2 regions of the Psychrobacillus syltrankelensis genome follow, and region 2 is predicted to be linked to the other one. Evidence: riboswitches for the same ligand, from Rfam matches in the RefSeq annotation. Region 2 holds a riboswitch; the other holds the start of a gene.

Region 1 (7,578 bases), 1.1 Mb from region 2:
TAGCTTCCAAATGTGTTCTTGCTTGCGTTCCTGCTCCCAAAATACATAATATTTCCGCTTTCTCTCTGGCTAATTGATCAGTTGCAAGTGCACTAACAGCAGCGGTTCTAATCGCAGTTATTTCCGAACCATCTACAACCGCCATTAATGTTCCATCCTTTGCATCAAATAGCAATACAACTCCTTGATGTGAGGGCAAACCTTCCTTGTGATTATTAGGAAATACAGTGATTACTTTTGTGCCAATTGTTTCATTTCTTTTTAAATAGCCTGGCATTTGCCCTAATACATTTCCATCCCCTATTGGAAAAACCGAACGTAACACTTGGACTGCTTCCCCGTTAGCTAAATCAATCAAAGCCAATTCCATCACTTGGATACAAGATTTCATCGATAATAAATCATTTACTTCATCTTTGCTAATGAACAACATAACAAGTCCCCCCCAAATTTCAAGAAATTCAAAAACAGTTGTAAAATTAGTTTAACATACAAATAACTCACTCTTTATAATACTCAGATAGTTTATATTCCTAAATAATATGAGTAAGTTTATTATTCAATTTTTCTTTGAGTTGGCTATAAAAATGAAGGGAACTGTAATCATTTGAGGTAAATTACGAAGTTGGATAGAAAAGCTATTTCCTACCCAGGTTATTACATACTAATATTTACTGGAGTTACTAAAAGTCAATCACACTGTTTAGCCTCCTATGGTTCATAAGCCCCCGGGTTATGTTTTTGAGGAAATTTATATACCGATCTGTCTTTAATGTTAAAAACTATCGTATTCCATATAAAAAAGACCTATTCAAAAATCTAAATAGGCCTTTTTAGTAGAATTATTCTGAAATAAGACGTTTTTCCTTACTTACATGAACTTGATTCAAAATCAGTGCACCGAACATTTGAATAATAGTCTTCACAATAATTTGACCAAAAATAGCTGCAGGCACGGCTTCCCAGGGTAGTATATTGGCTCCGAGCGGACTCAAGCCAATTATTACGAAAATGACAGAATCAAGAAATCCTCCTACGATTCCACTGTAAAACACACGCCAAGACATTGGTAGTTTTAAACGTGTATAGATCTCTGTATCAGCTGTTTCAGAGACAACAAATGAAAGTGCAGATGCAGCCACTATCAATAGTGTATCTCCCAGTATGTATGAAGCCAATGCTGATAAGATTAATGCTGTAAAAATAAACAAATACGTCTTTGCTCTGCCATATTTATTTTGCACCAGATCCCGGAAAATGAAGGTCGCTCCAATCAGTAGAGTTCCCATAGGAACAATAAACATTCCAAACTGTAATGGTGCAAATGCTGCAGTTACCACATTAGCGGTGATAATAGATATTACATAAAATAATAATCTCATGTTGTTACTCCTCAAGTAAATTTAAATCAGTTTTGTTGCAGACCACTAAACCCCTCTTTTATTTCCCCAAACAAGGGCATGTAGCTGTGGAAGTACTTTGACATCTCTTAATTCATCATCCGCAATTACCCAGTCTATCAGCTCTTCATATTTTTCTAATAAATGGCCGATCAGCTGTGGATTGTCAGTCGCCGTGATATCATCATTACCGACCTGGAGATAAAAAGGAATCATCGGATATTGGTGGTGAACTTGTTTGGCATATTCATAATCCTCTTGATTAAAAATTACTACTTTGAGGGATATATGCTGCTCTCTATCTCGATTTTTAAGTTTTTCAAAGATATCAGAGAGCATAGAGAAATCCGTAGTCATTCCGGAACTGGGAGGCTTAGGTGAAATCGTCAGTTCATCGATATCAAACAGCCATTCCTGCCATTTGCTTCCCTGTGTCTCAACTCCGATTTTAATATTGTTATCTTTTAAAATCTTAATTAGTGCTTCCAAATTTCGAAGAAGTACCGGATTTCCACCCGAAATCGTGACAAATGAAAAACCATTGCCTCCTAGACGTTTCAACTCAGACCAAATTTCTTCTGCTGTCATTTGGACAATCAGATGCTTGCCGCTGCCATCCCATGTAAACGATGAATCACACCAGGAACAGGAATAGTCACAACCGGCAGTCCGCACAAACATTGTCTTCTGACCCACAACCATTCCCTCTCCTTGAATCGTCGGTCCAAAAATCTCCATTACGGGTACCTTACTCAACTTCCATCCACTCCCGTCTTGCTTCAGCATAACTAGTCGGAGTTTCGTATAGTCTGATAAATTCTACACGCGCCCCATTATTTCGTGGATAATCCAGCAGGACTTCCACCAACTTTTCGTAGATCCAGACAACGATGTTCTCTGCTGTCGTATTCATCGGAGGAAGGGTTTCATTTAAATAACGATGATCCAAATATATCTCTATTTTTTGTTTCCATATTTCTTTTATATCGCCAAAATCAATCATCAAGCCACGTTCATCCGTGTATCCACTCAAACCTAAAACGGCACGATACGTATGGCCATGAAGGTTTTTACATTTCCCCTCATAGTTATGTAAATGATGGGCAGCATCAAAGGTAAATTCCTTACTCACGAGAACACGTTTGGAATGATAGCTCAATTGACTTCTTTGAATATCTTCCTCTATTTTTTGGAGCTTATCGACAATTCTAAAATCAGACATGCCTTAGGACTCCTTCTTGAAGCTTAAATACTCATCAAGCCCTTTTTGGCGCAGTTTACAGGCCGGGCACTCACCACATCCATCTGCAATTACACCGTTATAGCAAGTCAACGTTTTCTCTCGAACAAACTCAAGCGCCCCGAGCTGATTGGCAAGTTCCCATGTCTGTGCTTTGTTCAGCCACATTAGCGGTGTATCAATCACAAAGGTATCGTCCATAGATAAATTTAACGTTACGTTCAAGGATTTAATAAAAACATCACGGCAATCCGGATATCCACTAAAATCCGTTTCACAAACTCCAGTCACGATATGCTTTGCCCCTATTTGGCTTGCTAAAACTCCAGCAAATGAAAGAAAGAGCAGATTTCTTCCTGGAACAAAAGTCGATGGAAGATCACCTTCTTCACCGTCTTCTACTTTTATGTCTTCTCTTGTCAATGCGTTTGGTGCAAGCTGATTCAGAAGCGACATATCAAGAATATGATGCTTGATACCGAGTTCCCTTGCTATCTCTTTCGCACATTCAATTTCAAGGCTATGCCTTTGACCATAATCAAAAGTCACTGCCTCTACCTCTTTAAAACGTTCTTTTGCCCAGAACAGACAAGTCGTGCTGTCCTGACCACCACTAAACACAATAATTGCTTTTTCCTGCTTCATCTGTAAAGACTCCCTTATAACGAGAAAAAAGCAACTTAAAAAAGAATACTTTTCTCTTCTTAGTTTTTTAAAGAGGGTAGCTAAAAACCTCTTCCTTCGCAACGTGGACTATTTAATTCCTCGTTTATCGATTGTCTATTTTTTCTGGGTAAAGATCATGGTTCATCAAACGAAAATTTGCCATCTCTTCGTATTTGGTACCCGGTTTACCATAGTTGCACCATGGATCAATGGAAATCCCTCCACGTGGTGTGAATTTCCCCCAAACCTCTATGTACCTTGGATCAAGTAGCTTAATTAAATCGTCCATGATGATGTTGACGCAATCTTCATGAAAATCACCATGGTTCCTAAAACTAAATAAATATAATTTTAGAGATTTACTTTCTACAATTTTTTTATCCGGTATGTACGAAATATACATCGTTGCAAAATCAGGCTGTTGTGTAATCGGGCATAAACTAGTGAATTCTGGACAATTAAATTTCACGAAATAATCACGATTAGAATGAAGACTATCTACCGACTCCAATACCTCTGGCGCATAATCGAATGAATACTGCGTACCTTGATTACCTAACAATGTTAAATCCTTTAAACCTTCTTCATGACTTCTTCCAGACATAAAAAAACCTCCCATTAAAAAGTTTCCCAACACTTTTCAAAAGAGGTATCTACAAACATTCTATTACAAACTTATAGGATAAAAACAAAAAAAGCCACGTCCAAATATGGACATGGCGAATAGTCATGTATCCATAGTTTTTTATAGAGGGTATGAGCTATGAACCTCTCCCGATTAAGTTCGGGTACTTAACTATAATATAAAAGACTAGTTAAAACGTCAAATAGATATTTATGTAGTGAAGAGAAACTATAAAAGGAATCTATAGTAAATCCAGATATGAGAATTAAGAGGCCTCTAGATTAAAGTAATTCAGATGATAATCTCTTATTTTAAGAAATTATCAATTTTTTTAATATTATCTTCTAAATTTATGTATAAACTCGAAATAGATTGACTATATTGTTAATAGAATACGAGATTCAAGGAGGAATAGAAATGAAAAGTCCAATAGGTTTACCAGAACAATTACCAGAAACATTAGATGAGTTATTGAAGCTATTATTACAAACGGTTGTCGCATAGGAGAGATTATAGATTAATAATAAAACTTGGAAACTTAGAAAAGTAGATATTACTACTTCTGTCAGGTAGTGATATCTACTTATTCATTTTACTCCAACTATACCCCACTCTTTCCTTTGCGAGAACTTCAAATTTAAATCCCCATTGACCATCCTATACCATTAAGAAACTTACTATAAAATATACAAGAAGCAAACATATAAAACACAATCTTTCAGTTGTTCTTGAATGAATCAAACTCTATTTTTCTCTAATATATTTCTACCACAGGAGAATGTTTTATGAAGGATAAAGGATATGTATTATGGAATATGTATAGTATTCGAAAAGGAGCTGAACTCATATGTCATCGTCTGCTTTAAAAAACCAAATTGAAGCACTTCAAAATGAAATTCTTGAGAAGAAGAAAAAACTTTCGGAGCTAAGAATGTCCGTACCAGAAAGAGTTGTTCATAATTACGAATTCACTACATCCACTCATCAACAAACTACCATACGTGAGTTGTTTGGTGACAAGAATGAATTAATTGTCGTTCATAACATGGGAAAAGGTTGTTCTTATTGCACGATGTGGGCGGATGGCATTAATGGTGTGTTTCATCATTTAATTGCTAAAGCTGGCTTCGTTTTAGCTTCTCCAGATACACCTGAAGTGCAAGAGGATTTTTCAGCAAGTCGTAAATGGCAGTTTCCTATGATTTCAACTAAAGAGAGTACTTTTACAGAAGATATGGGCTTCCAAAATGAGAAGCATCACCATCCTGGAGTGTCCACTTTCCGTAAAGATAACGAGGGTAACATTTATTTAATTGCACAAGCACCATTTGGACCTGGCGACGATTTTTGTTTGACTTGGCCATTGTTTGACTTACTTCCATCCGGTTCAAATGATGTTGTTGCTAAACAGAATTTAAACAGTCACTCCCTATTCCAATTAACAAATAATATTGCAGTAGGTGTTAATGATTATCCTAATGCCGTTGAATTCTATGAGAATATTTTAGGAATGAAAAAGGAACGAAGTTTGGAGAATGAGACGAAGTTTTCAATGAGTGGTACAAACTTCTTCATTGAAGAAAGCTCGGAAAACAATACATTCTTTGAATTTGCTGTAGAGGATTTTGAAAAAGCAAAGAATCTTCTATTAGAAAATAGATGTGTCATCACGAAGAAGTTTGAAGAAAAAAGCGTAATGATTGCAGATCCATATGGATTGAAGTTTCATCTGTTTGAAATATCAAAGTGAATTGGTTTTCCCTGTGTCAGACACTAATGAGAATTGTGTTTCACACAGGGACATTTCTAAAAAAACTTGTCTCTTTCTACTTTACTTATTCTAAGTGCGAATCCTGAATACCACTTTTCATAACCTAATTGTTGTGCCACTGCATGTTCAGCATGGTCTTTCCATGCTTTTATAGCGTCCAATGAATCCCAATATGAAACGGTAATTCCCATTTCCGAATCTCTTGCACTTTCAATACCTAAAAACCCTTTTTGAGCTGATCCCAACTCCACCATTTTTTCTGCCATTACCTCGTACCCAGCCGACTCTTTCATTCTCGACGAAAATATTACCGCATAATAAGGGGCTTTAGGCGTTTTTGCAAATTCACTCATACTAATCAACACTTCCTCCTTTTACATGACACTACTATTTTATCATTTTAATTTTATGACTTTCTTGTTTGTTGCACACGGAATCGACTCTATCCCTCCCCAAGGTTCGCAAGTTTTTTTCCTCCGTTTGTAATGCATTTTGCATTTCTAGGCACATTCGTATTAATTCATCTCGATGAAGAGTACTAGATTCTAATAAAAAACAACTATACTACTAATAACATAGTAAGTATTAAACAAAAAAGCATGTTCATCATTTAACCAGAAAAGGTTATTTGGTGACATGCTTTATGATTATTATTATTTGAAGTTAAACAGTAAATCGGGAAACTCTATGTTGTAATTCTTCCGCTAGATTAGCTAAGGACACAGCCGCCGCGGTAACTTCCTCCATTGATGCTAATTGTTCTTCGGATGCGGCACCTACTGAATTGGAGCTATCTGAAGTTACCTTAGCAACAGTGGACATTTCTTTTGCATGAGCAGATACTTGGTTCACTTTAACTTTAATATCATTTGAAATAGTTGAAATATTGCCTACTTGCTCTTTTACTTGTTCTACGGCTACGAGAATATCATTAAATGTGATTTGCGTGTCATGAGCAATATTTAGTCCAGAGCGAACACGATCCTTTACGTCATTGATCGATGCAACCGTTTTTTTCGTGTCACTTTCAATTTCTGTAGCTATACTTGTAATACCTGTAACAGAATGTCTTGTTTGTTCTGCAAGCTTTCTTACCTCATCTGCTACAACTGCAAATCCTTTTCCTGCTTCCCCAGCTCTTGCAGCTTCTATTGCTGCATTTAATGCAAGTAAATTTGTTTGTTCTGCAACGTCTGTTATTAACTTTAATACATGAACTATTTCTTTCGTACGGTCGTTTAGAGTGACAAGTGCATGGTCAGTATACTCTACTGATTCATTTATTAAATTCATCTGCTCTACAGTATCTTTAACAAAGTTTGAACCTTGTTGAGTCTTTTCGTTTGTCGAAAGGGTTAGCTGCAATGCTAATTCTGCTTTTTCCGCTATTTGAGAGATAGCGTTTGAGCTTTCTTCTGCTGATTGTGCTGACTTTTCCGACATAGAAGTTTGTTGTTCTGCTCCTTCTGATACTAATAGAATGGAGGTAGAAATCAATTCAGTCCCCTTCATCGTTTCATCTGCACTTGCCATCAACTCTTCAGCTGAAGCCGCAACTTGATTGGAGCTATCAGAAACATGTGTAATAACGTCTCTTAAATTAATAGTCATCTGTCCAAAGGCATCTTGTAAGGCAGCCACTTCATCGCGCGTATCTACTTTTACATGACTTACCGCTAAGTTTCCATTTGCAATTTCTTCTGCATTTTTTGTAATTCTTCTGATTGGTTGAACAATCCGATTTGTGAAGAAGAAAACGAGTATAATACTTCCTACTAAAAGTAGTACAACTAAAATAATGGAGATGGATACAATTCCATTTATCTTCGTTTGTAAATCTGCTTGCATAGTCGCATATTGTGCCGTGATACTCCTT
Region 2 (7,578 bases):
CAGAAATAGATGTGTAATATAATATTAAGCGAAACTGTCCCAATGGCTAATATGCGATTGGGACAGTTTTTGTTCCATTGACTATTTTTTTTATTCATGTTAAAATTACTTTGAATTAAAGATATTTGAATTAGAGATAAAAAGGAGGAATAATTTATGAATCAGTTAAAAGGTATGCACCATGTAACAGCGATTACAAGTAGTGCAGAAAAGAATTATAAATTTTTCACATATATTTTAGGGATGCGTTTAGTAAAGAAAACAGTGAATCAAGATGATATCCAGACCTATCATTTATTCTTTGCAGATGATATAGGTGGGGCAGGTACAGATATGACGTTCTTCGACTTCCCAGGAATTACAAAAGGTACACATGGAACGAATGAAATTTATAAAACAGCTTTCCGCGTTCCAAGTGATGCAGCATTAGATTATTGGTTGAAACGTTTTGATCGGCTAGAAGTCAAACACAGTGGTATTCAAGAACAATTTGGAACAAAGGTACTTTCATTTGTCGATTTTGACGACCAACAATATCAATTAATTTCAGATGAAAATAATGAGGGCGTTGCAACAGGAACACCATGGCAAAAAGGACCGATTCCTTTAGAGTATGCTATTACTGGACTAGGTCCTATTCATATCCGAATTGCAGAATTTGATTATTTAAAAGAAGTAATGGAAAAGGTTTTGTTATTTAAAGAGATAGCGCAAGAAGGTTCTTTCCATTTGTTTGAGGTAGGTGACGGTGGAAATGGTGCACAAGTAATCGTAGAGAAGAATGTCATTCTTCCTCCTGGTCGACAAGGATTCGGAACTGTTCACCATGCAGCATTTCGTGTGGAAGACCGTGCTGTTTTAGACGAGTGGACAAAACGTATGGAGAGCTTCGGATTCCAAACTTCTGGTTATGTGGATCGCCATTTCTTCGAGTCACTATATGCGAGAGTGGCTCCAGGACTCCTGTTTGAATTTGCAACAGATGGTCCAGGTTTTATGGGAGATGAACCATATGAAACATTGGGAGAAAAGTTATCATTACCTCCGTTTTTAGAACCAAAGCGTGCACAAATTGAAAGTCTAGTTCGACCGATTGATACAGTAAGAAGCTCAATCGAATTTGTGAAAGAATAAATAATAAACAAGCCCACTTCTGCAAAGGAAGTGGGCTTGTTCTATTTTAAGATGTGAATAAATGGGTGGATTATTCTCTCTACTTTAATAGTATGAAAAAGTTGTAGAAATGACAGGGAATAACGCATAAAAGTTTATCAATATCTATATTAATTAGAATCTAGTTTTTTCTTTCTTCACAGATGATTCAATATAACCATTTAGGGTATAAGAATTAATAGGTGAATACACTAAAGTGAGGAGGAAATTTTAGTTGATACGTTTTGATAAAATCTCCAAAGTATTTAACGATGGAACTGAGGCGTTGAAAGATGTTTCTTTAACAATTCCAGCCGAACAATTAGTAGTAATTATTGGCCCAAGTGGTTGTGGGAAAACTACTTTAATGAAGATGATTAATCGTTTGGAAATTCCAACCTCTGGTGAAGTGTATGTGGATGGTGGAGCAGTATCTTCCATAAATCCGGTAGAGCTCCGAAAAACAATAGGGTATGTCATTCAACGGATAGGTTTATTTCCGCATATGACGATTGAAAAAAATGCATCCCTTGTACCAAAATTAAAGGGATGGCCAAAAGAAAAAACCTCTGAACGAATTCGTGAACTTATGTGGATGGTTGGGCTTGAACCGAAGCAGTTTTTAGGTAAATACCCACTTGAGCTAAGTGGGGGACAACAGCAACGTATTGGAGTGGTGAGGGCTTTAGCTGGAAATCCTGATATTATTTTAATGGATGAACCGTTTAGTGCTCTTGATCCAATTAGTCGAGAACAATTACAAGTGGAAACGAAAAACTTACAGGAAAAGATAAAGAAAACAATTGTTTTTGTCACGCATGATATGGATGAAGCATTAAAAATAGCAGATACAATTATAGTTATGAAAAGTGGAAGAATAGAACAAATAGGTTCCCCAACTGAATTAATAGAAAATCCAATTAATGATTTCGTGAAAAATTTTATAGGAATAGAACGCATTAATCGAAAACGATCAGTTGGGAAACGTGAAATTCAGGAATTTATCTATTTCTTTGAACAAGAAAAACAAAGCCCGTGTATAGAAGTGGATGAAAGTCTCCTACTAGAAGAAGCAATTGCTTTATTAGAAGAAGGTGGGGAAAATTGTTTACTTGTAAAAAAGAACAATGAAAAGTTAGGATATGTGAACCAATCTGTCCTTTTACGCGTATTGCTTGCAAAAGAAGAGGTGGTTTAAGTGCAGAAATTTATCGAAACAATTCAAAATAGATCCGATTTAATTCAAGAAGCATTTATTCAACATATTTTCCTGTCATTTATCGCTCTTGCTGTAGGTATAGTCATTTCTCTTCCCTTAGGTATTTTTGTTGCAAGGTATCGAAAGTTCGCAGAGTTAGTGATAGGAATCACTGCTATTTTTCAAACAATTCCTAGTTTAGCGTTATTCGGTTTTTTAGTGCCGTTAATCGGGATAGGAACAAAAACTGCATTAATTGCATTGATTATTTACGCACTTTTACCAATTTTACGCAATACATACACCGGGATTACAAGTATAGATGGATCGATTATTGAAGCAGGGAAAGGAATGGGAATGACAAAAAGCCAATTACTCTGGCAAATTGAGTTTCCTCTTGCTTTACCTTTTATAATGGCTGGTATACGAACAGCCACTGTTTTAACGGTTGGGATTGCTACGCTGGCGACATTTGTTGGGGCAGGGGGCTTAGGTGATGTTATTTACCGTGGTTTGCAGTCTTATAATAACTCACTCGTTTTAGCAGGAGCATTACCTGTTGCTTTATTAGCTATTTTATTTGATTTTGCTTTGAAATTAATAGAGAAAAAGTCCACACCAAAAGGATTAAATACTGGAGGATGATTGAGAAATGAAAAAGACGTTTTTAGCGATTGGGATTGCAACAACTGTTTTATTAGGGGCTTGTTCTAACTCAAATGAGGCACTTGTTATAAGTGGAAAGCCTTGGACTGAACAATATATATTACCTCAAGTTTTAGGACAATATATTGAAGCAAAGACAGACTATAAAGTGAAATATAAAGAGGGGCTAGGGGAAGTGGCTATCATGACTCCCGCTCTTAATAAAGGGGATATAGACTTGTATGTCGAGTATACAGGAACCGGATTAAAGGACGTTCTGAAAGAGAATTCAGAGGTTGGAGAAAGTTCGGAAAGTGTATTAGAGCGAGTGAAAAAAGGATACGAAGATAAGTTTGAAGCGACTTGGCTTAGTCCACTAGGTTTTGAAAATACGTATACTTTAGCTTATACGAAAGATAAAAACTACGATGCAAAAACATATTCTGACTTAGTTGAAATCTCCAGAACAGGAAATATGGTATTTGGAGCACCGCATGCATTTTATGAACGTCAAGGAGATGGATATGATGACTTTATAAACTCGTATCCCTTTACATTCACAAAAACGGAAAGTCTCGATCCAAATGTAATGTATGAAGCATTAAAGAACGGAGATGTAGATCTAATACCTGCATTTACAACAGACGGTCGAATTGAACGTTTTGAATTACAGACAACTGAAGATGATTTAGGATTTTTTCCAAAGTATGACGCTGCTCCTGTTGTTCGATTAGAAGCATTAAAAAAGTTTCCAAAGCTTGAAAATGTATTGAATGAACTTGCAGGTAAAATATCAGAAGAAGATATGTTAAAAATGAATGCCCGCGTAGATATTGATGGGGATAAACCGGAAGATGTTGCACATGACTTTTTAGTGGAAAAAGGACTGATAAAAAAATAATAAAAAAAGCACCTGATTCTAATTCAAATAGAATCGGGTGCAAATTATTTAAATCAATGATTTAAAGTTTAATCGTTTATTCAAAGCAGTCATAAGAGGAATACCGACTACTAATACTGCAAATTCACCTGCTGCAACAGTTAACCATGTGTAAAGGAAAGGTGCGTCTGTGCCAAATGCAAGGTTTAATTCGAATGCAATGATAAACGTCATAAACGTAAAGATTAACGTATTAAATACCATATGTGGAACGTGCCCTTTAATAAACTTCGATGCAAAAATAGTGATAGATAAAGAAATGACCGAATGTGCTACCCCAAAAATAAGGTCATATGCCGCCATTGGGGAGAAAATATTTGTTACGAATACACCTAGTGCAATACCGAAAAAGAACTTTTTATTGAAAACGACAAGGTGGTTAAACATTTCGGAAATACGAAATTGTACTGCTGTAAATCCAAAGGGTGCTACTAGTAACGATACAGCAACATATAAAGCAGCAATAATCCCGCTTATTGCGATTGTTTTTATCTTCATTATTCATTTCTCCTTAGTTTTTTTACGTGGGAGGTTCTCGAACCACGTTATTTGTAATGCCAATTGATAATTATATGACATTAGTAGTCAATTTGTCAAAAAAATAATTTGGAAAACTACTATGTTAAAATAGGGATTAGTCTTTAAAAGGAAGGTTTTACATGAAATATATTTTATTGATTATTAGTGCATGCATGATCTTTATGAAGGTTGGATGTACGATGGATACAAAAACGCAAAATTTAAAAACTACAATGGGTAATACAGTAAATAAAGTGAATATAGGGAATGAAATGATTGTCCATTTTATCGACGTAGGTCAAGGGGATTCTATTTTTATTCAATCGCCGGAAGGTAAAAGTATGCTTATTGATGCAGGTAAGAAGGAAGCTGGTAAAGAAGTTGTTGCTTATTTGCGTAAGCAAGGAGTAGAGAAGTTGGACTATGTTGTGGCAACTCATCCAGATGCGGATCATATTGGTGGGCTTATTACAGTATTAAATTCTATTTCAATTAATAACTTCGTGGACTCAGGGAAAGTACATACTTCACAGACGTATGAGAAAATGCTACAACTTATTTTAGATAAAAAAATTCCCTATATCGTTCCAAGTAGAGGAGACACTATTTCTTTAGATTCAAATATCGATATAACAGTATTAAACGCAGGTGAAGATTCCAAAGATAATAATGAAGCATCTATCGTGTTGAAGGTGCAGTATGGAGAGGTTTCATTTTTATTTACAGGAGATGCAGATATTAACGTGGAAAGAAGGATGTTAAAAGAGTTTGACTTGAGGTCTACAGTTTTGAAAGCAGGCCATCATGGATCAGAAACACGTAGCTCAGACGCTTTTATTCGTTCTGTAAGTCCAAAAGTGACAATATTGAGCTATGGAAAAGATAACTCCTATGGACATCCAAATGCCGAAGTAGTAACTCGTCTAAAAAATGTTAAATCGCAAGTTTACTCCACTGCAGAAGTAGGGAACATTGTTATTAAAACAGATGGTGAGGATTATTCTGTTTCAACTGAAGAACAAACGAGAAAAATTGAAACAACTTCAACTACAGTTAAATCAGGAGTAGTTATTTCAAGTAAAGACTTGCGTGAAGAGATTATAGGTATTACGAACACAGGTAATACTACAGTGAATTTGACTGAGTGGCAGCTAGTTTCTGTCATTGGCAATCAGGTATTCAAGTTTCCCAATATCAATCTAGCTTCAGGGAAAACTATTTTTGTTACAAGTGGTCCGAATGCTCGAGAAGGTAATGAATACGTTAAATGGACGAATGGACAAATTTGGAGAAATGACGGAGATGCAGCGAAATTAATAAACGACAAAGGGGAAATCATAAGTGAAGTCGAATAAATACACACTAGATCGATTCGAAGGTGGATTTGCGGTATTCTTAAAGTATCCATCTGAAACAGAAAGCTTACTTGTGCCTTGTTCTGAGATGCATGATTCCTTGGATGAAGGAGATATTGTGTCCATCTCTACCTTGAATGGAACGTATACAATCGAACTTCTAGAAAACGAAACGATAAACCAGAGAGATAAAGTTCAATCCTTATTAGAACAATTAAAGAACAACAAAAAATAGAAGCTTTGCAAATAAAAATTCACAGTTTTCAAAACAAACGTGACTAACATGAATGTTACAAAATTCATGTTAGTCACGTTTATTGTGTTTTTCACGTTATTCACGTTAGTTTTGGTGCCTGGCACCCGTAATAATTTTGTAATAATTGGTTAGAGTGATGTGTCGCGTAGGAAGTTTTTGACGATGTGATGCTCAGGTTCGTATGTTTTGAGTGTATAACCTTCTTTTTGTAGCCATTCGATTATTTGTGGTAAGGCTTTTGTTGTTTGGCTTCGATCGTGAAGAAGCACAATGATATCACGATCCCCTGATTTGTAGGATTTTTCTATTCCTGCTTTTACGTTTTTGACTATTTGATCGGCTTCTTTGTCGGTGTATTTCCAGTCTTTTGAATCGACGTCCCAATCCCATAGTTTGTAGCCTTTTTTTATTAGTTCGGATTGCATAGTTACCGTCAGATCTGGTTTGCTGCCATATGGTACACGGACGAGTTTTGCTTCTTTATCCGTCATTTGTTTAATAAGCTTTGCTCCTTCGTTCATTTCATCGATGAAGGATTTGGACGACTTGTAAACTTTCGCTTTGTCATGAGTCATGCTGTGTGTTCCAATATAGTGTCCATCTTTTACAACAGCATCGATAATAGGTTTGTTCTTTTTCATATTATTTCCTACAAAAAAGAAAGTTGCATGGACGTTATATTTTTTTAATATGGAGTTATTTATCCCTGTAAATCTATTTGGACCATCGTCGAACGTTAAGTAAATATTAGCTTTCGATTTTCCTTCAGTTTTTGTTGGTAGAGTTGATGTTTGTTTATTAAAGAAATTATTTAATAAAATTTCAAAGTCTTCATGTGACATATGTCCATAGTCATCTCTGTATATTCGTTGTGTTTTCTGTTTCTGAAAGTCATGTACTTTATAACCCATTTCTGTTGCGATATAGTGAACACTAATGAAAAGCTTTCCATTTACTTTAACAATCGGGAACCAATCAAGTGGTGCTCCATTTTTAGATATTATTTTCGAGTTTTCATTAAAACTAATTTCTATCCCGTTTTTCCGGATATAGGTGACGCTTTTTTCTTGTTCAATTGGAATGTCTAAATATGCAGCAATTTCTTCAAGTGGAACTTTTGTATCTTCATTAATAAATTTGATGTCACTAAAATCTAGTATTTGATCGCTGAGTCCTACGTGATAAGTTGCAGAGGTTGATGCTTGACCAGTGGCTGTACAATGAATGAAAGAGAGAAAAATAGCTACGCAAATTATTAAAATATTTTTAATGACACTAACCACCCGTATTTTTTTTAGATTCTCACCCTAGTATTATATGTATTTTGTATTCATCGTATACTTATATTAAAATATATATTTGAATAGAATGATCTTCGGTTGTTCGAAGAATATAAGAAAAGGAGGTGTGTTTAATGGCAAATAGATGTAAATTGCCAGAGAGTGCAACGTCTCATGCAAAGCCTATTTTTGGAAAGGCGATACTTTGTGTGAGGAGCTATTTGATTCAATAA

What was found. Region 2 has a riboswitch for preQ1 ahead of ACTSKG_RS16685 (QueT transporter family protein). Riboswitches for the same ligand answer to the same signal wherever they lie in the genome.
Region 1: linked by a shared signal. The riboswitch ahead of queF (preQ(1) synthase) and the one ahead of ACTSKG_RS16685 (QueT transporter family protein) in region 2 are both predicted to bind preQ1.

Annotation. Positions count from the first base shown of each region.
Region 1 covers NZ_CM144227.1:2,259,960-2,267,537, forward strand. Annotated here, with positions in the region: gene ACTSKG_RS10890 (ornithine cyclodeaminase family protein) at 1-433, opposite strand, end outside; gene ACTSKG_RS10895 (VUT family protein) at 843-1,382, opposite strand; gene queE (7-carboxy-7-deazaguanine synthase QueE) at 1,428-2,156, opposite strand; gene queD (6-carboxytetrahydropterin synthase QueD) at 2,149-2,622, opposite strand; gene queC (7-cyano-7-deazaguanine synthase QueC) at 2,626-3,285, opposite strand; gene queF (preQ(1) synthase) at 3,410-3,910, opposite strand; PreQ1 riboswitch class I at 4,038-4,084, opposite strand; gene ACTSKG_RS10920 (hypothetical protein) at 4,313-4,435, shown strand; gene ACTSKG_RS10925 (DUF899 family protein) at 4,779-5,681, shown strand; gene ACTSKG_RS10930 (antibiotic biosynthesis monooxygenase family protein) at 5,738-6,055, opposite strand; gene ACTSKG_RS10935 (methyl-accepting chemotaxis protein) at 6,366-7,578, opposite strand, start outside.
Region 2 covers NZ_CM144227.1:3,405,331-3,412,908, forward strand. Annotated here, with positions in the region: gene ACTSKG_RS16665 (ring-cleaving dioxygenase) at 157-1,134, shown strand; gene ACTSKG_RS16670 (ABC transporter ATP-binding protein) at 1,388-2,350, shown strand; gene ACTSKG_RS16675 (ABC transporter permease) at 2,351-2,995, shown strand; gene ACTSKG_RS16680 (glycine betaine ABC transporter substrate-binding protein) at 3,003-3,896, shown strand; gene ACTSKG_RS16685 (QueT transporter family protein) at 3,945-4,433, opposite strand; PreQ1 riboswitch class I at 4,441-4,485, opposite strand; gene ACTSKG_RS16690 (MBL fold metallo-hydrolase) at 4,595-5,809, shown strand; gene ACTSKG_RS16695 (DUF3006 domain-containing protein) at 5,796-6,044, shown strand; gene ACTSKG_RS16700 (polysaccharide deacetylase) at 6,194-7,348, opposite strand.